DNA from 3 places in the Actinoplanes sp. NPDC051388 genome. Region 1 is predicted to be linked to each of the others. Evidence: riboswitches for the same ligand, from Rfam matches in the RefSeq annotation. Region 1 holds a riboswitch; each other region holds the start of a gene.
The links. Region 1 has a riboswitch for cobalamin ahead of ACZ6TI_RS14590 (CbtB domain-containing protein). Riboswitches for the same ligand answer to the same signal wherever they lie in the genome.
Positions count from the first base shown of each region.

Region 2: it holds a riboswitch for cobalamin, as region 1 does, so the genes downstream of both, ACZ6TI_RS39095 (ribonucleoside-diphosphate reductase subunit alpha) here and ACZ6TI_RS14590 (CbtB domain-containing protein) in region 1, are expected to answer to the same signal.
Region 3: it holds a riboswitch for cobalamin, as region 1 does, so the genes downstream of both, ACZ6TI_RS43865 (VWA domain-containing protein) here and ACZ6TI_RS14590 (CbtB domain-containing protein) in region 1, are expected to answer to the same signal.

Region 1 is NZ_JBVJIP010000005.1:71,914-79,033, forward strand. Features, by position in the region: gene ACZ6TI_RS14565 (hybrid sensor histidine kinase/response regulator) at 238-2,961, opposite strand; gene ACZ6TI_RS14570 (helix-turn-helix domain-containing protein) at 2,989-3,558, opposite strand; gene ACZ6TI_RS14575 (phosphotransferase) at 3,597-4,538, shown strand; gene ACZ6TI_RS14580 (histidine phosphatase family protein) at 4,521-5,063, opposite strand; gene ACZ6TI_RS14585 (CbtA family protein) at 5,060-5,803, opposite strand; gene ACZ6TI_RS14590 (CbtB domain-containing protein) at 5,794-5,988, opposite strand; cobalamin riboswitch at 6,018-6,159, opposite strand; gene ACZ6TI_RS14595 (MSMEG_1061 family FMN-dependent PPOX-type flavoprotein) at 6,193-6,852, opposite strand.
Region 2 is NZ_JBVJIP010000021.1:30,052-37,171, forward strand. Features, by position in the region: gene ACZ6TI_RS39090 (ATP-binding protein) at 1-2,218, opposite strand, end outside; cobalamin riboswitch at 2,295-2,502, shown strand; gene ACZ6TI_RS39095 (ribonucleoside-diphosphate reductase subunit alpha) at 2,601-4,898, shown strand; gene ACZ6TI_RS39100 (ribonucleotide-diphosphate reductase subunit beta) at 4,922-5,899, shown strand; gene ACZ6TI_RS39105 (hypothetical protein) at 5,903-6,349, opposite strand; gene ACZ6TI_RS39110 (alpha/beta hydrolase family protein) at 6,356-7,120, opposite strand, start outside.
Region 3 is NZ_JBVJIP010000027.1:86,701-93,820, forward strand. Features, by position in the region: gene ACZ6TI_RS43855 (cobyrinate a,c-diamide synthase) at 1-147, opposite strand, end outside; gene cobO (cob(I)yrinic acid a,c-diamide adenosyltransferase) at 141-728, opposite strand; gene ACZ6TI_RS43865 (VWA domain-containing protein) at 728-2,704, opposite strand; cobalamin riboswitch at 2,731-2,853, opposite strand; gene ACZ6TI_RS43870 (gluconokinase) at 2,873-4,477, opposite strand; gene ACZ6TI_RS43875 (hypothetical protein) at 4,487-5,701, opposite strand; gene ACZ6TI_RS43880 (SigE family RNA polymerase sigma factor) at 5,698-6,183, opposite strand; gene ACZ6TI_RS43885 (SRPBCC family protein) at 6,228-6,749, opposite strand; gene ACZ6TI_RS43890 (ArsR/SmtB family transcription factor) at 6,761-7,069, opposite strand.

The sequences.
Region 1 (7,120 bases):
GCGATCTCCGACGATCCGCCGCGGCCAGCCAGGCGGAGGTCAGGCTGGGAAGGAGCCAGCGACTACCGGCCGTGGCCAGCCAGACGGGCGGCCAGCCGGGGAAGCAGTCCATGACGACCTGCTGTGGGCCGGCCAGGCGGAGGTCAGTCGGGGAAGCAATCCGCGAACCACCCGCCGTGGCCGGCCAGGCGGAGATCAGTCGGGGGAGCAGTCAAACGACGACCCGCCGGGTGGGGGTCAGGCTGTGGTCTGGGCCTCTTGTAGGCGCTCGGCTGCCCGGTCGAGCTCGAGGTGCAGGGTGCGCAGGTCGTCGCCGACGCCGGTGTGCAGGCGGCCTGCGCGGGCCTCGTCCTCGATGCGGGCGCACACTTCCTGCACGGCGGCGGCGCCGATGTTGCCGGCTGCGCCCCTGAGGGTGTGCGCCTCGTCCTCCACGTCGGTCAGGGAGCCGGCCCGGAAGGCGTCGTCCAGGGCCGCCACGTGTCTCGGGGCGCGGTCCAGGAACGAGTCGACCAGCCGGCGCACCAGGGCGCGTTCGGGCTCGGTGCCGTCTCCGGCCAATTCGTGCAGACGGCGTTCGATCGGGTCGGCCGCCGTGCGTACCGGGAAGGGGCGGGTCGGCGGCGAGCCGGCGCCGATCCACCTGGCCAGCGTCTGATCCAGTTCGGCGGGGTTGACGGGTTTGGCCAGGTAGTCGTCCATGCCGGCGGCGAGGCAGCGGTCCTGGTCGGCGACCAGCGCGCTGGCGGTCATCGCGATGATCGGGGTGTGTTTCGTGCCGGCCTCGCGGCGGCGGATCTCGTCCGTCGCGGTGAAGCCGTCCATCCGGGGCATCCGGCAGTCCATCAGGATCGCGTCGTAGTCGCGGCGGGCGGACATCTCGCAGGCCTCGACGCCGTCGCCCGCCACATCCGCGCGATAGCCGAGGCTGGACAGGATGCCGGTGGCCACCATCTGGTTGATGTCGTTGTCCTCGACCAGCAGGATCGTGCCGCGGCCGGCCGGTGTCGCGACCGGCTTGGTGGCGACCGGCACCGGTACGACGGCCGCCATGCTCTTGGCGAGCAGGTCGTAGAGCGCCGACCGGTGCACCGGCTTGGGCAGGTAGGTGGGCGTGCCGGCGCCGTCGTCCCCGGCCGGGGCGTTCTCGTTGAGCACGATGATGTGCACCGGCGGGATGTCCGGGTCGTCGGTGACCAGGCGGGCCAGGCCGGTGGTGTCGACGTCGCCGGGGTCGGCGTCGAGGAGCAGCAGGTCGTAGGGGCGGCCGTGCGCGGCGGCATCACGCAGGGTGCGCAGGGCGGCGGCCGCGGTGTCACTGGTCGTGACGGCCATCTGCCAGCGGCGCAGGTCCTCCTCCAGTTCCTGCCGGTCGGGGCCGGTGCCGGCGATCAGGATGCGCAGGCCGCTGCCCGCGGCGGGGGTGCCGCAGGTGGAGCCGGTGGCGGTCTCGAACGGGATCTCGCACCAGAAGGTGCTGCCCTGGCCGGGTTCGCTGTCGACGCCGATGGTGCCGCCCATCGCCTCGGTGAGCTGCCGGCTGATGGCCAGGCCGAGGCCGGTGCCGCCGTACGTGCGGGTGGTCGACGCGTCGGCCTGGGTGAACGGTTCGAACAGCCGCTCGGCGTCCTCCGGCGGGATGCCGATGCCGGTGTCGGTGACCTCGAAGCGCACCACGACCGCGTCGGCGCCGGGCCGGGTGACGACCGGGTCGGCGCGCAGCGTGACGCTGCCCCGACCGGTGAACTTGACCGCGTTGCCGGCCAGGTTGATCAGGATCTGCCGGACCCGGCCGCCGTCGCCGCGGACCATCACCGGCAGGTCGGCGCCGCGGCGGGTGACGAGCGCGAGGCCCTTCTCGTCGGCGGACGGCGCGATCAGTGCGGCGGTGTCGGCGAGCACCGCGGCGAGGTCGAAGTCGTGCTCGTCGAGGACGATCTTCCCGGCCTCGATCTTGGAGAAGTCGAGGATGTCGTTGATGACGCCGAGCAGGGCGTTGCCGGCGGTGTGGATGCCGGTGGCGTAGCGGCGCTGGCCGGCGTCGAGTTCGGTGCTCATCAGCAGGCTGGCCAGGCCGAGGACGCCGTTCATCGGGGTTCGGATCTCGTGGCTCATGGTGGCCAGGAATTCGCTCTTGACCCGGCTCTGGGCGAGCGCCTCGTCCCGGGATTTCTCGGCCTCCAGGGTGGCTTCGCGCAGGTCGGTGACGTCGAGGGAGACGCCGCAGACCGCGTAGAGCTCGCCGTGGGCGTCGTGCAGCGGGAACTTGTTGCTCTCGTAGATCCGCCCGCGGCTGTCGGTTTCCTCGACGTGGATGGGGCCGTTGTGGGCGCGGGCGTCGGCGGCCCGCCAGACGGCGCCGAGCACCGGGTCGACGACGTCGTCGGTCTGTCCGATGATCTGGCCGGGTTCGAGGCTGAAGGCCCGCTCGAACGTGGTGTTCGCGAGCAGGTAGCGGCCGTCCAGGTCCTTGACGTAGATGAGCGACTGGCTGTTGGCGATGATCGCGCCGAGCATGGCGGCCTGGGCGTCGCGTTCGGCTTCGGCCTCGGCGCGGCCCTCGGAGACGCGTTCGCGCAGCTCGATGTCGTGCCGGCGCTGTTCGGCGCCGGCGTCCACGAACAGGGCGCCGGTGCCGCCGAGCAGCACGCCGTAGCCGCGGCGCAGGGTCCAGTAGTAGATGCCGACCAGTGCGGTGAGGACGTCCCAGACGGCAGTGGGCCAGAGGCTCCAGCCGGCCACGTGGTGCATGCCGAGCTGGTCGTAGCCGGCCCGCCAGTACATGGCGGCGTGGAAGGCGTGGCCGACGGCGCAGCTGAAGAAGATCAGCGCGGTGGCGACGGCGAGGCGGTTGGTGCGCAGCTGTCCCGCGCGCACCACCGGCACCAGGATCGCCATGCAGATCGCCGAGTATGCGACGGCGATGACGACGTTGCCGGCCAGTGCCCATTGCTGCGCCACGCAAACCTGATCGGCAGGGTCGCAACTTCACTGAGCCGCCGGGTGCACCGCGACTACAACTCGATGCGGGCGGCCGTCCGGTTTGTCGTACTCGGCGGCGAGCCGGTCGACCGCCGCGGTGAGGTCGGCGGCGAACGCGGCCCGGTCGGCGGCCGACGCGAAGCGGATCTCGGCGTCCAGGGCGTAGGTCGCGACTCGCTGGTTGGCCCGGGCGGCGCCGGTGAGCAGCGCGCCGACGTCTCGGACCAGGCGGGCGGCGACCGCGAGCAGCCAGCGGGCGGAGTGCCGGTCGGGGTGCCGGGCCGGGTCGGGGGCGACGGCCGCCGCGGCGGCCGGGGAGATGACATAGGAAGCGGCCGTGGCCTGCAGCATCCGCTCGGTGACGTTGCCCTTGCGGCGCTCCTCGACGAGCCGGACCAGGCCGTGGCTCTCGAGCGTGCGCAGGTGGTAGTTGACCTTCTGGCGCGGCAGACCGATTTTAGCGGCGAGCATCGTGGCCGAGCCCGGCTGGGTCAGCAGGGCCAGCAGTCTGCTGCGAATAGGGTCGAGCGATACCTCGGCGGCGGCCGGGTCCTCGATGACGTCGACGTCCTCCATGGTGATCGACTAAAGCACCGAAAAGAAAGGTGGTCCAGGTGGAGGCCCTGCCACACAACGCGGCGAACGAGGTCACGGGCGGCATCTGGCGGGACGGGTCCACGGTTCTGAAGGTCGCGACGCGGCGTCGGGAGGGGGCGGCGGCGCATTTCGCGGCGTCGGACGATCCGGGGCACTGGAACTACTGGCGGCGTGAGGAACTGGCGTACACCAGCGGTTTCGCGCACTCGGTCTTTCCCGAGCTGCCCGCGCCGCGGCTCTTGTCGGTGGTGCCGGGCCCGGAGCGGACCGAGCTGCGGCTGGAGTGGGTGGCCGGCCGCCCGGGGCCGTCCGGCTCGGTCGACGATCTGGCGGATGTGGCACGTCGGCTCGGAAACGTGCGGTTGTCGGCGGAGCCGTGGCTGGCCCGCGACTGGCTGCGCGACTACACGCTCGCCCAGCCGGTGCCGGACGACCTGGACTGGGACGCGCCGGTCGCGCTGGGTGCGTGGTCGCCGTCTCTGAGAGCCGATCTGCGTACGCTGTGGGAGCGCCGCCACGACCTGCTCGCCGCGGCCGACCGCCTCCCGCGCACGCTCTGCCACCACGACGTGTGGCCGATGAATCTGGTGTTCACGGACAACGGCCCTGTTCTGCTCGACTGGGCGTTCGCCGGGCCGGGCGCGGTGGGGGAGGACGCCGCCAATCTGGCCCTGGACTCGTTCTTCGACGGGTTGATGGACGTGTCCCGGCTGCCGGACGTGCTGGAGGCGGTGATCGACGGCTATTCGCGGGGCGTGGGGTTCGATGCGCGGCGGGCGGTCATGACGACCGGGGCGGCGAAGTATTTCTGGCTGGCGCCGCGGATGCTGCTGGCGGCGCGTACGCCGCGCACCGGCCGCCGGGGCTATGACGAGCGGGACTGGTCGGCGATGTTCGCCGGGCGTGAGCCGGTGCTCTCGGTGGTGGCGCGGTGGGGGCGCTCAGTGCTGTCCGAGTGACAGGTGCCACCGGCCGGCTCGGTGGGTCAGGCGGACTACGGCCAACGGCGGGACCTCGATCGCCCAGATGCCGTCCGGGGGCAGGCGCAGGGCGTGGGCGATGACGGCGCGGACCACCGTGGAGTGGGCGACCGCGGCGAGGTTGCGGCCGGCCTGGGCGTCCAGCCAGGCGCCCGCGCGCTGCCGGACGGCGGTCAGGGATTCGCCGCCGGGTGGCGCGTACCCCGGGTCGCTGAGCCATTGATGCAGGTCGCCGGGGTCGATGTCGCCGAGCGTGAGTCCGTCCCAGGCGCCATAACCGACGTCGGCGAGCGGGGCCGCGGTGGTGGCCAGGCCGCCGAACGCCGCCGCCGTCTGCTGCGCGGCCCTGGACGGTGCGGCCACCCAGCCCGGCACCCGGCCGAAGCCGGGGCCGAGCGCGACGGCCGCGTTCCGGCCTCCTTCGTCGAGATCGTGGTCGCCGCCGAAGAGCGCCTGCCGCAGGGCGGGCGTGGCCGCGGCGGCGACCAGTCGCAGACCGTTCACACTCCGGCGGTGACCGGCTTGCGGGCGGGCCGGCGGGCGAGCAGCGCGCCGAACCCGAGGCCGAGCGCCGTCCACAGCACCACCTGGGTGCCGAGCGACGACAGCCGGAAGTTCCACAGCAGACTTGGCGGGAACGTGTCCGGCACCTCGTCGATGTTCGGTAGCAGCACGTATCCGACGACGACCACGACGAGGAACGCGCCGAGTCCGGCGAGCAGTCGTTGCCACTCGGCCTTGCCCGCGCGGAAGGCGAGCACCGCCGCCCAGACCGCGACCAGGCCGATCACCAGGATCGCCAGGTAGCTGATGGTGCGCTGGTCGATCGTCGCCGGATTGCCGACGGCGGGCGGGTTGGGCGGATATTTCACGAACGGCACCAGCACCATGCCGACGAGTGCGGCCGCCGCCAACCCGACCGCCGCTCTCGTGTCGTCGGTGGTGCGCAGCCGGCGGCGCAGCAGCGTGTAACCGACCGCGAGCAGCCCGCCCATCGCCACGCCGTAGAGCGCGGTGGCGAGGAAGAGCCCGCCCTTCTGCCCGTCCCGCGAGACGAGCGCGTCCGCATGGTGATCGGCGGCGGGCGCGGCCGCCTCCTCGATGGCGATGGCGGCATCCACCTTCGGTTCCCCGACCGTGTAGGCGAAGAACCCGGCCAGCAGACCGGCGATCAGACCCGCGAGCAGGCCACGCAGCAGAATCGCGCCGAATCCGGGCGCGCGGTCGCCGGCCGTCAGTGGCACGGGACGCCGAGCAGGTGGCGGCCGTCGTGCATGAGCTCGTGCAGGAACATGCCGCCCTGCGAAACGGCGCCCTGGTCGAACGCGACCAGATAGGCCATGAGCAGAAGGGCGGCGGTCACCGCGAGCGCGGTCCAGAGCAGCCGCGCGGAGACCGCGGGGGCGGCGAGGGTGGTGGCCTTGGGCATGATTACTCCCTACGGGATGACGCGTCCCGGTCGACAGGCTGCGACGTGCGAGTGTCCTGGCTCACCGGCCCTCGCGGGCTGGTTGACAGTGGCGCGACCGCACCGGATTCCCACCGGATTTCCCTCACACCGCCGCAGATGGTTCCCTCAACCTATAGACGCCCGACGTTGAGCACCAGGGCCGCACGTTCGCGGTACGGGCGGCTATTCGTACCGGTACTTCAGCGAGTCCGCCTCCGCCTGCTCGATCTCGGCGAGCGTCAGCTCCGGCATCCGCAGCTGGGCCAGCGTCACCTCGGCCGACGTCGGCTGGGCGTCCGCCGGCAGCCACTGCTCCGGCTTCCAGGCCCCGCTGCGCAGCAGCGACTTGGGGCAGTGCGGGTAGACCTCGTCGATCCCCAGCACCAGCGCGCTGGCCGGCGGTTTACCCACGGCGGTCAGCTGCGACAGCAATTCGGGGCGAGTGGAGACGCAGGCCCGGCCGTTCATCCGCAGCGTCGTGGGGCGCCCCGGGATGATGAACAGCAGCGCGGCACGCCCGGTGGCGACGATGTTCTGCAGGCTGTCCAGACGCTTGTTGCCGGTCGCGTCCGGTATCGCCACCGTCCGCTCGTCCAGAACGGCGACGAACCCGGCGGGGCCGCCGCGCGGGGAGACGTCACAGTTGCCCTCGGCGTCCACGCTGGCGACCAGGACCAGCGACGCGCAACCGACCAGCCGCCGGGTCTGCTCGGTGAGCTCGGTCATCTGCTTGCGCACGGCCCCGGCGCCGGGCAGGTCGTATACCCGGCGCAGCCCTTCGAGGTCGCGCACGGCATCCAGGCGCAGCGAGTCGAAGGCACTGGCGGTGAGGGCTCGCGTCATGCCACCGACCTTAATGGACCGACGGCCGCCGCCCCGACCAGATCAGTTCCGCGCGAAATCGGACGTAGGTGGCGGGGTCGAGCCCACTTCACTCGAAGCCTGCGGCAACGAGACTTGGTGTTTCCGGCCGCCAGAAATCAGTCGGGAGTGGACACTCGGAGGGCAGGACACGTTCGACGAGCGACAATTAACATCCTAGGACGCTCTACGCGGCGTGCGGTCGGTCACTCGAGTCACCCTAAACCAGACCTAAAAACAAAAAGGAATC
Region 2 (7,120 bases), on a different contig from region 1:
CGTCGTGCGGGCAGCCCGCCTCGCGCCACCACCGGGCGGCGGCCTCGTGCTCACCGCTCAACTCCAGCGCATAGGGCTCGGGCGGCGACTCGGGGCGCGGGCCCGGCGCCGCCAGCCGGTCCAGCCAGACGGCGAGCTCGGCGCGCAGCCACACGTCGTCGTCCGGCGAGCCCGCCGCGGCCTCGGCGACCCGCTCGTCGAGCCGCCCGCCCAGCCAGGCCGCCTCGGCCGCCACCGCGGCCACCCGCAGCGGCCAGCTGCGCTCGTCGACGCTGACGGCGAGCTGCCAGGCCTGCTCCAGCGCGTCGTCCGCGGCCGGATCGCCCTGTCGCAGACGGGCCGCCGCGAGCGGAATGAGCAGCGCCAACCGGTTGACCGGCGAGATCGTCCCGCGCAGCGTCTCCTCGATCAGGGCGACCGATTCGGCGAGCCGCCCGGTGCGCAGCAGGGCGGCGGCGTGGGTGCCGCGCAGGCAGACGCCGTACGTCGTCACGTCGTGCTCGTGGCAGAACGCGATGCCCTCGGTGTAGTGCTTCTCGAAGTCGGTGAACCGGCACCGGTCGACCGCCGACTGGCACAGGTTCGCATAGGCGCGGCCGGCCTCGTCCTCCCAGTCGTGCTCGACGGCGAGCTCCAGCGAGCGCAGCAGGTCGGGGAAGCCGTCCCGCCCGGCCGCCAGCTCCAGCATCCCGATGCTGTTGAGGCTGTATGCGACCGCCTTCGGCGCGGATGCCTCCGCGGCCTGGCGCAGTCCCTCCCGCGCCGCGGCCAGGGCCTCCTCCCGCGGATGCGTCTCGCTGATCACCGCGGCATGGAGCGACTGCGCCCACGCCTTCTCCGGCGACGCGGGCCGGCCGGCCATGACGGCGAGCGCCTCGTGCGCGGCGGCCGCGGACTCCTCGCCCCGGCACAGCCGCCAGAGGCAGCGCGACAGGCCGCGCAGGTTCTCGCTGATCCGCACGGGGTCGCCGAGTCCGCGGCGCAGCGCCAGCGCCTCGGCCCGTTCGGCCGCCGACTCCGCCCAGCGGTCCGTCAGCGCCAGCGCCGTGGCCAGCCCCTCGTGCAGCTCCGCGCGGGCCGCCGGGTCGCTGCCGCCGGCGAAGCGCAGCGCCCGCTGGAACTGCGCCGCGGCCTCCCGGTTGGATCGCAGCGCCACGGCGTCCGCGGCGGCGAGCGTGGCGTGCCGCAGCGCTTCGTCGGTCGCGCCGGCCGCCTCCGCGTGGTGGGCCAGGCGGGCATGATCCGCCGGCGTCCCGGCGCGCACCGCGGTCAGCGCCAGCGCGTGCAGCCGCGACCGCCGGCGTGCCGGGATCGCCCGCTCCACCGCGAGCCGGGTCAGCTCGTGCCGGAACCGGTAGGCCTCCGGCTCGCCGACCAGCGTGCCGGAGTCCAGGCATTCGTCCAGCGCCTCGGCGGCCGCGCCGGCGTCCAGCTCGGCGACCGCCGCCAGCATCGGCCCGTCCCCCGGCCGGGTGAGCACCGCCGCCGCGCCGAGCACCTGACGCGCCGCCGGAGACAGTCCCGCGGTGCGGGCCGCCACCACGTCACCGACCGTCCGCGGCACCTCCCCCGGCCCGGCGCTGAGCACCTCCTGCACATAGAACGGCACCCCGCCGGTGAGCCGATGCACCTCGTCCGCGTCGCGCCCGCGCTCGCCGGCCATCCGGCGCACCGCCTCCGGCGAGAGCGGCGCCAGCGAGAGGCGCCGGGTGCCACGATGGGAGGCCACCTCACCGATCACCGTACGCAGGTTCGCCACGTCCCCCGGCCCGTCGTCCCGGTAGCTGACCACCACCAGAGCCCGGGTCCGGGCGATCCGCCGGGACAGATAGCGCAACCAGTCGAGCGTGGCGTCGTCGGCCCAGTGCAGGTCCTCCACCACCAGCACGGTGGTGGCGCCCGGGTCGTCGAGAGCGGACAGGAACGCCGCGAACAGCTCCCGCCGATCCGCGTCCACCCCGCTCAGGGCCAGCAGCCGGCCGCCGACGCCGAACGCGATCTCGAAGAGCGGGCTGAGCGGGCGCGGCGTGAAGCTGCCGTCGCACGCGGACCACCACCAGCGCAGGTCGCCGCGCTGCTCGCGGAAAGCCTCCAGCAGCGCGGTCTTGCCGACCCCGGCCTCGCCGGAGACGAGCACGAAGCGCCCGCTGCCGGCCACCGCGTCGACCGCATAATCGTCGAGAGCCCGCAGGAAGTGCTCTCGCTCGACCAGCTCCATCGAGCGAGCTTACGTCTCGCCGGCCCGCCACGCCGACACACCATCTGGTGTTGTCATTTAGCCGTCACGGCCATATATGGTGTGCCCCGCAGCTGGTTCGATCATCGCTCCACGGTGGTCGAGGCAACAGGGAACCCGGTGCGAAACCGGGACTGCCCCGCAGCGGTGAGTGGGAACGACCGCCGTCATGAAGCACTGAGCGCGAGCTTGGGAAGCGACGGCCAGTAGGCGACCGACAGGTCACGCCCGCGAGTCCGAAGACCTGCCAGCGCGCCGCACGCGTCGCGTGCGGCGGTCGATGGCCGCGTGGGACGGCCGACGCCATCAGCCGGACGACCGCGTCCGGCGGCGTCCCCCTGCGCGCCCGTAACGAGGGGGACGGATGCAAGTTCGCAAGCGCGACGGCAACACCGAGACGGTGGACGTCAACAAGATCGTCAGGGCGGTCGAGCGGTGGGTCGCCGACCTGGACGAGGTCGATCCGCTGCGGGTGGCGACCCGGACGATCAGCGGCCTCTACGACGGCGCCACCACTGCCGAGCTGGACAAACTGTCGATCCAGACGGCCGCCGAGCTGATCGGCGAGGAGCCGCAGTACTCACGTCTGGCGGCGCGGCTGCTCGCCGCCTTCGTGGAGAAGGAGGTGCGCGGCCAGGAGGTCGCGAGCTTCAGCCAGTCCATCCGGTACGCGCACCTGCAGGGCCTGATCGGCGACCCGACCGCCGCGTTCGTGGCCCGCCACGCCCGCAAGCTCGACGACGCCGTCGACCCGGAGGGTGATCTGCGGTTCGAGTACTTCGGCCTGCGCACCGTGGCGGACCGCTACCTGCTGCGCCACCCGTCGTCGCGGCTCGTGGTCGAGACCCCGCAATACTGGCTGCTGAGGGTCGCGTGCGGACTGTCGCAGTCGCCGGCCGAGGCGATCGGCTTCTATCGGCTGATGTCGTCGCTCGCCTATCTGCCCAGCTCACCGACTCTGTTCAACGCGGGCACCCGGCACACCCAGATGTCCTCGTGCTTCCTGGTCGACTCGCCGCGGGACGAGCTCGACTCGATCTACGAGCGCTACCACCAGGTCGCGAAGCTGTCGAAGTTCTCCGGCGGCATCGGCATCTCGTGGTCCCGGGTCCGCGGCCGGGGCGCCCTGATCCGGGGCACCAACGGCCGGTCGAACGGGATCGTGCCGTTCCTCAAGACGCTCGACGCGGGCGTGGCGGCGGTCAACCAGGGCGGCCGTCGCAAGGGCGCCGCCTGCGTCTATCTGGAGCCGTGGCACCCGGACGTCGAGGAGTTCCTCGAATTGCGCGACAACACCGGCGAAGATTCGCGCCGGACGCACAACCTCAACCTCGCCAACTGGATCCCCGACGAGTTCATGCGCCGCGTCGAGGCTGATGCGGACTGGTCGCTGATCGACCCGTCGGATGCCCCGGATCTCCCGGACCTGTTCGGCGACGATTTCGACGAGGCCTATCGCACGGCCGAGAAGAAGGCGGTCAAGACCGTCAAGGCCCGCGATCTGTATGGCCGGATGATGCGCACCCTGGCTCAGACCGGCAACGGCTGGATGACCTTCAAGGACCGGTCCAACGCGCTCTCCAACCAGACCGGCGCGCCCGGCAACACCATCCACCTGTCCAACCTGTGCACCGAGATCCTCGAGGTGAACAGCGACGACGAGACCGCGGTCTGCAACCTCGGGTCGATCAACCTCGGCGCGCACGTCACCGCGGACGGGGTGCAGTGGGAACGGCTGCGGGCCACGGTCCGCACCGCGATCACCTTCCTGGACCGGGTGATCGACATCAATTTCTACCCGTCGGAGCAGGCGGCGGCCTCGAACCCGCGGTGGCGGCCGGTCGGGCTCGGGCTGATGGGCCTGCAGGACGCGTTCTTCCAGCTGCGGCTGCCGTTCGACTCCACCGCGGCGAAGGAGCTGTCCACCCGCGTACAGGAAGAGATCTTCCTGACCGCGCTCGAAGCCTCCACCGTTCTCGCCGAGCGCTTCGGCCCGCACCCCGCATTCGCCGAAACCCGTGCCGCACAAGGCAATCTGCACCCCGAGCTGTGGGGCGCCTCGGTCGGTCAGACCGAGCGGTGGGCGGCGGTGAAGACTCGGATCGCCGAGCACGGCCTGCGCAACTCGCTGCTGATCGCGATCGCGCCGACCGCGACCATCGCCTCGATCGCGGGATGTTACGAGTGCATCGAGCCGCAGGTGTCCAACCTCTTCAAACGCGAGACGATGTCCGGCGAGTTCCTGCAGATCAACACCTATCTGGTACGCGAGCTGAAGGCGCGCGGCCTCTGGACGGCGCGGGTTCGCGAGCAGATCAAACGGACCGAGGGTTCCGTGCAGGGCATCGCCGAGCTGCCCGCCGAGGTCCGCGAGCTGTTCCGCACCGCGTGGGAGCTGCCGCAGAAGGCGCTGATCGAGCTGGCCGCGAGCCGGCAGCCGTTCGTCGACCAGTCGCAGTCGCTGAACCTGTTCCTGAGCGCGCCGACCATCGGGAAGCTCTCCTCGATGTACCTGCACGCCTGGAAATCCGGGCTCAAGACCACCTATTACCTGCGTTCGCGCCCCGCGACGCGGATTCAGCAGGCGACCGTCTCGATCGAGCTCACCCCGGCCGAGGCCTGCTCCCTGGAGAACCCCGAGTCCTGTGAGGCGTGCCAGTGAATCAGAGGTTGCTCGATCCCGGCATGGACCTGACCCTGCGGCCGATGCGCTACCCGCACTTCTTCGACCGCTTCAAGGACGCCATCAAGAACACCTGGACCGTCGAGGAGGTCGACCTGCACGCCGATCTCGCCGACCTGGCCGGGCTGTCGCCCGCCGAACGGCACCTGGTGTCGCGGCTGGTGGCCTTCTTCGCCACCGGGGACACGATCGTGGCCAACAACCTGGTGCTCAACCTCTATCAGCACGTCAACTCCCCGGAGGGCCGGCTCTATCTCTCCCGGCAGCTGTTCGAGGAGGCGGTGCACGTCCAGTTCTATCTGAATCTGCTGGACACCTACGTGCCCGATCTCGCCGAGCGGGCGGCCGCCTTCGACGCGGTGGAGAACATTCCCTCGATCGCCCGGAAGGCGGAGTTCTGCTTCACGTGGATCGACTCGATCTATGAGATGCGTTCCCTGAAGTCCAAGGAGGACCGGCGGGCCTTCCTGCTCAACGTCATCTGCTTCGCCGCGTGCATCGAGGGCCTGTTCTTCTACGGCGCCTTCGCCTACGTCTACTTCCTGCGCTCGCGGGGCGTGCTGCAGGGCCTGGCTTCAGGCACCAACTGGGTGTTCCGCGACGAGTCCATGCACATGGCGTTCGCCTTCGACGTCGTCGACACCGTTCGCGCCGAGGAGCCGGACCTGTTCGACGACGCCATGGTGCAACAGGTCAGGGACATGCTCGCCGAGGCCGTCGAGTGCGAGGTGCAGTTCGCCGCCGACCTGCTCGAACAGGGCGTTTCCGGGATGTCCCTGACCGACATGCGCGAGTATCTGCAACACGTCGCCGACCGGCGGCTGGCCCAGCTGGGCATCGACCCGCTCTACGGCAGCACGAATCCGTTCGCCTTCATGGAGCTGCAGGACGTGCAGGAGCTCTCGAACTTCTTCGAGCGCAAGGTCTCCGCCTATCAGGTGGGCGTCTCCGGCACGGTCAGTTTCGACGACGACTTCTAGGCATCAGTTCGGACGGATCGGCAGGCGTTCGCCGGCCAGCAGGCGGCGGCCGCCCTCGACCTTGGCCTCATAGGGGTCGTCGAGTTTCCACAGGCGGGCGAGCTTCTCGGCCTCGTCCCAGTTGTAGCCGGCGTGGAAATACGCGTCCAGCTCACTGTCGATGGTCGGCGGCTCGGCGGACGGGGACTTCGATTCCCGTCCGCCGGCGGCCGTCGGCGGGGGCGCGGACGGCGGCTGGGCGGCCTCGCCCTGGATGAAGGCGTTCATCTGCACCAGGCCGAGCAACACTCCGGCGCCGAGCAGCACCCCGCTCGCCGACTGCATGAGCAGGCGCCGCCGGCGGTAGACCCGGGCCAGCGTCTCGACACGGTTGTACACCGCGCCAGGGTCGGGGGCCTGGTTCTCGTGTTCCTCCAGGGCCTTGCGGAACGGGTGCTCAGGGTAGTTCACACCTACCTAGACGGCTGTCGCTCGGGATCTGTGCAGTTGCCGGTCGAAGAAGTCGACGATCACGGCCAGCGCCTCCCGTTGCACCTCGTCGACCTGAGGGACACCGTCGGCGCCGGTCTCGGGGTAGATGTAGCCGTGGATGTCGTGGCTCCAGGAGCGCCACTCCGCGTCGGCCCGCTTCTCGGCCAGCAGGTCGTAGGTCAGCCGGAAGATGCCCTGGAGCTCGTCCTGCTCGCGGCCGAGGACCAGCGCCGGGATGTCGACGCCGTCGAGCCGCCGGGAGACCTCGTCCGGGTCGGTGATCCGGGCGCGGGCGCGGTCGGCGCTGCGTACCTCGAGGTTTTCGATGTTGCGCAGTCCGTCGGTGACCTTGACCGTCGGGGCGTCGTCGAGCCGCAGGGTGAGGAGCTCGTGGGAGGCCGGTTCCGCGGCCACGCCGGCCCGGAGCAGGCCTTGATATTGCGAGCACAGCTTGAACAGCATCTCGCCGGCATGGCTGACGCCGAGGTGCAGCAGGCGGTCGGCGTCGATGCGGGGGTGCCGCGCCACGTGCCGGAGCACCGCGACCTCGTCCTCGTACTCGAGGGGTGCCCGGCTCATCAGCTGCATGCCCTGCCGGATGTCGGTCCGCAGCGGCCCGCCGGTCTGATAGCCCAGCTCGACCTCGGTGCGGTAGCGGCTCCAGGCGCAGGCGTAGCCGGCGTCGAGGAGCACGTCGGTCACGTGCCGGAACCGGTGCACCCGGTCCCGCAGCCAGGCGAGCCCGCCGCC
Region 3 (7,120 bases), on a different contig from region 1:
GCCGGGGTCGATGTAGTCCGGCCCGACCTTGAACGGCGCCACGGTCAGGCCGCGGGCGGCGAAGGCGGCCAGCAGCCCGGTCGCCACCGTGGTCTTGCCGTGGCCGGAGGCGGGCGCGGCGATCACCACCCGCGGGACGCTCACCACTCGATGCCCGCCTGGCCCTTGCGGCCCGCGTCCATCGGGTGCTTCACCTTGGTCATCTCGGTGACCAGGTCGGCCGCGTCGATCAGGTCCGGGTGCGCGTCCCGCCCGGTGATCACCACGTGCTGGGTGCCCGGCCGGTTCCGCAACGTGTCGACGACGTCCGCGACGTCCACCCAGCCCCACTTCATCGGATAGGTGAACTCGTCCAGCACATAGAACGCGTGCGTCTGCGCGGCCAGGTCGCGCTTGATCTGCGCCCAGCCCTCGGCCGCCTCGGCGGCGTGGTCGCGCTCGGTGCCCGGCCGCTGGATCCAGGACCAGCCCTCGCCCATCTTGTGCCAGGTGATCCGCTCGCCCAGCGCCTTGAGCGCCTTCTCTTCACCGACCTTCCACTTCGGACTCTTCACGAACTGGAAGACGCCGATGTCCCAGCCCGCGCTCCAGGCCCGCAACGCCATCCCGAACGCCGCCGTCGACTTGCCCTTGCCGTGTCCGGTGTGGACGGCCAGCACGGCCTGCCGGCGGCGCTGGCGGGTGGTGAGCCCGTCGTCGGGAACGACCTCGACCCTTCCCTGCGGCATCAGGCGGCTTCCAGGGCGTCGAGCGGCACCAGGTCGGCGTCGAGCGCGGCGGCGAGCCGACCGGCCAGGCCGAGCCGCACCGGCCCGGACTCGCAGTCGACCACCACGGCGGCCACCCCGGCCAGGCTCGGCGCGATCAGCGCGGGGTCGGGCCCGCTGGTCGCGCGCCCGTCGGTCACCACGATCAACAGCGGCCGCCGTCGTGGATCGCGCCGTCGCTCGGTCGCGATGGTGGTCACCGCGGCCCGCAAACCCAAGGCGAGAGGGGTACGCCCACCCGTGCGCAGAGTCGCCAGCCGGAGCACCCCGACCTCGTGGCTCGACGTGGGCGGCAGCACCTGCTCGGCCGTCTTGCCCCGAAACGTGATCATGCCGACCCGGTCCCGGCGCTGATACGCGTCCCGCAGCAACGACAGCACGGCCGTCTTCACCACGGTCATCCGCTTGCGCGCCGCCATCGAGCCGGACGCGTCCACCACGAAGAGCACCAGATTGGCCTCGCGTCCGACGTGCACCGCCTCGCGCAGATCGCGCGGCTCGACCGTGCGCGATCCTCGGTGGATCGCCGCGCGCAGCGTCGCGGGCAGGTGCGGCGCCCCGGCCAGTTTGCCGACCGGCTCCCGCGACCCGGTGACCCGGCCGCGCCGCGCGCGAGACGGCGACCGCCGCCCGGCGTGCCCGGCCACCGCGCCGCGCTTCGCGATCGTCAACGTGCGGGGCCGGTAGGCGGGCCCGGCCGCGGCGGGCGCCGCGACCGGCACCGGCTGCGGGTCGTGGGCCGGCTGCTGGTCCTGGGCCGGCTGCTGGTCCCGGACCGGCTGCCCGTCCTGTTCCACCTGCTCCTCGGTCCGGTTCGTTCCGTCGCCGCTCTCCGGCGGCGGGCCGTCGGACGGCTCGGGCCCGTCTCCCCCACCGGGCGGTGGCGGCGGCGGGGGCGGGTCCTCGTCGTCCTCGCCGTCGCCGGCCGCGTCGAGCGCGTCTTGCAGCTTCTGCTCGTCGCTGCCCGGCGGGTCCAGCGGATCCTTGCGGCGCCGGTGCGGCAGCGCCAGCCGCGCCGCGTCCTGCACATCCTCGCCGGTCACCCGGTTTCGCCCGTGCCACGCGGCCAGCGCCACCGCGCAGCGCGCCACCACGATGTCCGCGCGCATGCCGTCCACCCCGTAGGCCAGGCAGACCCGCGCGATCCGGTCGAGCTCCGCATCGGGCAGCAGGACCGACGGCGCCGCCGCGCGGGCCGCCGCGATCCGGGCCGCCAGCTCGGCGTCCGACCCTTCGAAGCGGGCCGCGAACGCGACCGGATCCGCCTCGTAGGCCAGCCGCCGGCGCACCACCTCGGCGCGCTGCTTCGCGTCCCGGGGCGCGGTGACCGTGACCACCAGGCCGAACCGGTCGACCAGCTGCGGGCGAGGCTCGCCCTCCTCCGGGTTCATCGTGCCGACCAGCAGGAACCGGGCGGCGTGCTTGACCGACACCCCGTCGCGCTCGACGTGTGCCCGGCCCATCGCCGCCGCGTCCAGCAGCAGGTCGACGAGGTGGTCGGGCAGCAGATTGACCTCGTCCACGTAGAGCGCGCCGCGATGCGCGGCGGCCAGCAGACCCGGTTCGTAGGCCTTGACGCCGTCGGCCAGCGCGCGCTGGATGTCCAGGGTGCCGACGACACGGTCCTCGGTGGCGCCGACCGGCAACTCCACGAGCGTCGCGGGCCGTGGGCCGTGCGGGGCGTCGGCGTCGTGCGGGCCGTCGGGGCAGTCGGCGTCCGGCGCGCCCGGATCGCACGCGAACCTGCACCCGCGCACCACCTCGACCTCGGGCAGCAGGGCGGCCAGCGCCCGCACCACAGTGCTCTTCGCGGTGCCCTTCTCGCCGCGGACCAGCACCCCGCCGACGGCCGGGGAAACGGCGGTGAGCAGCAACGCGAGGCGCAGATCGTCGAGGCCCACGACGGCCGAGAACGGGTACGGCGGCAGCACGGTCATCCCTTCCGGCGGGTGTCCACGCCCGCGCTCCGGTGCATCGAGCGGCTGGAGTTCCTGACTCCCGGGATCAGCAGGATCCCCGGTCACAGTGGCGGGACCGTCCCGGATTCGCACCGGGTTCCTCCACTACCGCTCGACCGCCACTCAACCCGACGGGAAGGTGCACCGTCAATGTGATGCGTTCGCGACGCCGTCTTCCGTCTGTTTTCCGCCGCGGGTCGACACGGCCTTCTCGGTGCCGGGCAGCGGCTCGGGCGCGATCTTGTCCAGCTCGGCCACCAGATCGGCCACGGCCAGCGCGGACCGCTCGATCAGCGGCCGCATCCGGCGGTAGAGGGCGGCGTTGTCTGGGTCGGGCACTGTCGGCTCGGCGATCTTGACCAGCGCCGCCGCCTGATCGAGGTCGGGCAGGTCGCCGAGCGCGTGCCAGCCGAGCAGGCAGGCGCCCAGCCCGGTGCCCTCCGGGGTGTCCGCGATCGACACCGGCAGGTCGAGCGCGGCGGCCAGCACGCCCACCCACAGCTCGGAGGCGACCGCGCCGCCGGTGGCCCGCACCTCGGTGAGCGGGAAGCCCTCGGCGGCGAACGAGTCGCTGACCAGCGCCAACTGCTGGCACACGCCCTCGACCGCGGAGCGCACCAGGTGCGGCCGGCCGTGCTCGCGGCGCAGCCCGATATAGGCCCCGCGCATCCCGGCCCGCCACCAGGGCGCCCGCTCGCCCAGCAGATAGGGCAGGCAGAGCAGGCCCTCGCTGCCGGGCGGCGCGGTCTGCGCCTCGGTGAGCAGCGCGGCGTCGGTCTCGTCGGCGTCCTCGCCCTCGGCGGCCGGCCGGGCGAACCCGCCGGCGAAGCTCTGCCCGGCCCAGCGGATCACCGAGCCGGCGTTGTTCACCGCGCCGCCGACCACCCAGCGGTCCTCGGTGAGCGCATAGCAGAACAGCCGGCCGGCGGCGTCCGCGGTCGGCGCGTTCACCACCGTGCGCAGTGCGCCGCTGGTGCCGAGCGAGACCGCGGCGACGCCGGCCGGAGTGGCGCCGACACCCAGGTTGGCCAGCGGGCCGTCGGCGGCGCCGATGATCAGCGGGGTGTCCCGGGGCAGGCCGGCGGCGTCCGCGACCGATGGCTTCAGGGTCAGCTTCGTGGTGGTCGGGACCACCTCGGCGAGCTGGTCGGCCCGCACGCCGGCGATTTCCAGCGCTTCCGGGTCCCACTGCCGGGTGTGGATGTCGTAGAGCCCGGTGCCGGAGGCGATCGAGAGGTCCACCAGGAACGGCGCGTCGGCCACCGCGGCCAGCACCAGCTCCTTGACGCCACCCCAGCGCGGGGTCTCGCGCAGCGTGTCCGGGTCGTTCTCCCGCCACCAGGCCAGCTTGGTGAGCGGCGACATCGGGTGCACCGGGGTGCCGGTGCGAGCCTGCAGCGCCTTCGCCCGCCCGGCCAGCTTCTCGCTCTGCCCGCCGGCCCGGCCGTCCGCCCAGGTGACCAGCGGGCCGAGCGGGCGACCGGCGTCGTCCATCGGCACCAGCGCGTGCAGGAACGCGCTCAGGCTGACCGCCACCACCCGGTCGCCGCGCCCGGTGCACTCCGCGGCCACGTCGACGATCGCCTTGACGGCGGCCTTCCAGAGCTGGTCGGGGTCGAGCTCGGCGCGGCCCGGCGCGGGCACCGACAGCGGGTAGTGCACGCTGGTCAGCGCCCGCAGCTCGCCGTCCAGCCCGGCGGCGACGCCCTTGGTCGCGGTGGTCCCGGTGTCGATCCCGATCACGACGTCCATGGTCCGACCCTAATCGGGCAGGGCCTCCACCGCCGGTCGGCCGCCCCGGGTGACCCGCAGCGACGAGGCTGCCGGCGGCAGCAGGGCGGCGTCGCCCTGCACCGGCAGCCAGTCGCCGTTGCCCACGCGGTAGGCGAGGCTCGCGCTCTCGGTCGCGACCACGAAGCCGCGGTCGCCGGGCAACCGCACCCGCAGGCTCGCCGGCTGCGCCGGGTCCCCTTCGGTCACGCCGAAGAAGAACGACTTGCCGCCGAGGTAGGCGTAGGTTCGGACGGTGCGCTTGACGGCGACCGTCTGAACCACGAACGGGCTGCCGCCCGGCAACGCGCCGGTGATCCGCCAGGTGATCACCTCGGGCGGCACCGGGAAGCCGAACCGGTCGTGATAGTCCTCCCCCACCGCCGGGTCCCAGTCGATATCGACGCGGCCGAGCTGCCGCACGATGGTGGGCATCGGATCGGTTCGCACATTCGTGATCGTGGTGACGTTCGCCAGCCCGGGACCGCCGTCGCCGCCGGAGCGCAGCGCGATGGTCATGCCGCCGGCCTGCGCGGGCACCCTGGTGACCGAAGCGCCGTCGCGGAAGGTGAGCCGCGTGAACCTGCGATCGGGCCGGCCCTCGTCGTCCCAGCGCAGCTCGGGCGAGTAGTCCACCGGCCGCCCGTCGTCGATCACGACCAGCACATCGCGCCGCGGCCCGGCGAGGAAGGCGCGGCTGTGGTCCGACGCGGTCGACAGTCCCTCGAACGAGGCCTTCCCCAGGCGGCCGTCGACCCGCTCGAGGAACCCGATGATGCCGAACTCCTGCACGCCGGCCCCGGGCACCTCGCGGATCGGGATGCGCTGCGCGACCAGGGCGACCGGCCCGGCCGGTGTCTGCCCGGCCCACGCCACGTGCGGCGGGCCCACCGTGCGGACCTCACCGATGTCGGCCGGCCAGGCCGCGCGGACCTGCCGGAGGAAGTCCTTGTCGCCCGCCAGGTCGCCGCGGGTCGGGAGGTCGAGCAGGTCCGAGGCCGGCGGCACCGCGTCCGGCCCGCCGGGGTGCCAGCGGATCGCGGCCGCCGAACCCGCGACCGCGGCCGCCAGCCCGGCGCCCAGCACGGCACGGCGGCGGACCACCCGGCGGTGTCCACCGGCCCGCACCCGGTCGAGCAGGTCGGGCGGCGCGTCGAGGTGCCCGGTGGCGCGCTCCAGCGCGTCGCGGACGTCGAGATCGGTCATCGCAGGCTCCCCTCGTGGATCCCCAGGGACGTGCGCAGGCGGGCGAGGCCCCGTGAGGCGTTGCTCTTGACGACGCCCTCCGAGCAGTCCAGGGCCTTGGCCACGTCCGCGATCGGCAGGTCGTCGAGGTAACGCAGCACCACGGCGGCCCGCTGCCGGGGTGGCAGCTCGCGCAGCGCGTCGAGCACGGCGGCGCGGATCGCCACGTCGTCGCTGTGGTCGCGCTGCGGCACGTCGTGATGGTCGAGCGGCGTCTCAGGCCGGCGGCCGCGGCGGCGCCAGCGGTTGGTCGAGCGGTTGACCAGGGCGCGGCGGGCATACGCCTCAGCGGAGTCACCGATCCGGCGCCAGCGCACGTACATCTGCTCGAGCACCTCCTGCAGCAGGTCCTCGGCGGCGTGCCGGTCCCCGGTCAGCAGGTAGGCCACCCGCAGCAGTCGTGTGCTGCGGGTGCGCACGAACTCGTCGAAGTCGCCGCCCACCGTCGCCCTCCCCCGTTGTGTCACTCTCCAGGACACCGGGCGGGTCAGGAAGGTTGCAGCAGTTTCGCGTACCCGTCCCGGAGGTCTTCCCAGCCGTGGTTCTTCGCATCCTGGCCGCGGATCACGCCGACCGGGTCGCCGTCCAGCAGCCGGCCCAGGACCACGACGCAGAGGTGCCAGCCCGCGGCGACCATCGGCTCGATGCCCGCGTTCGGCGAGCTGTGCCGCAGGGTCAGCCGGGTGCCCGCGCCGACGGCCTCCAGCTCCCACCGCAGCCGGTCCTCGCCCCAGGTGTATTCGAGCAGGCGCGGCTCGTCGGCGGCCAGCACGGTGGCCGGCAGGTCGGTGCGCTCGTCGCCGTCCACCATGGTCAGCGTGGTGTCGCCGGTCGCGCCGAGCGGTCGCGCCGCCGCGAACGGCGCCCACCGGTCGATCTCCGCCGGGTCGGTCAGCGCGGTCCACACCCGCTCGGGCCGGTGCCGCAGCTCGCGCACGAAGATCAGGGTCCAGCCGTCGTCCGCCGGGACGACGGTGGCGCCGCCCGGCTCGCCAAGATCCAAAGACATGATCACTCCAGTCAGGGGTTGCGGTCGAGGTGACGCTCGAGCTGGTCGAGGTGCCGGCTCCACAGCTCGCGGTACGGCCGCAGCCACGCGTCGAGCTCCTGGAACGGCCCCGGCTCGAGCCGGTAGAGACGCTGCTGGGCGACCGGCCGGGCACTCACCACACCGGCGTCGCGCAGCACCCGCAGATGCTTGGACACCGCCGGCTGACTCATCCGCAGCTCGGCGACCAGCCCCGCGACGCTGCTCTCGCCTGCCCGCAGCACCTCCACGATGCGCCGCCGGGACGGCTCGGCCAGCACGGTCAAGGAATCCAGCGCCATGCCCCGAACATGCCAGGTCAGTTATATAACTGTCAAGGCATGCTGGGTCGT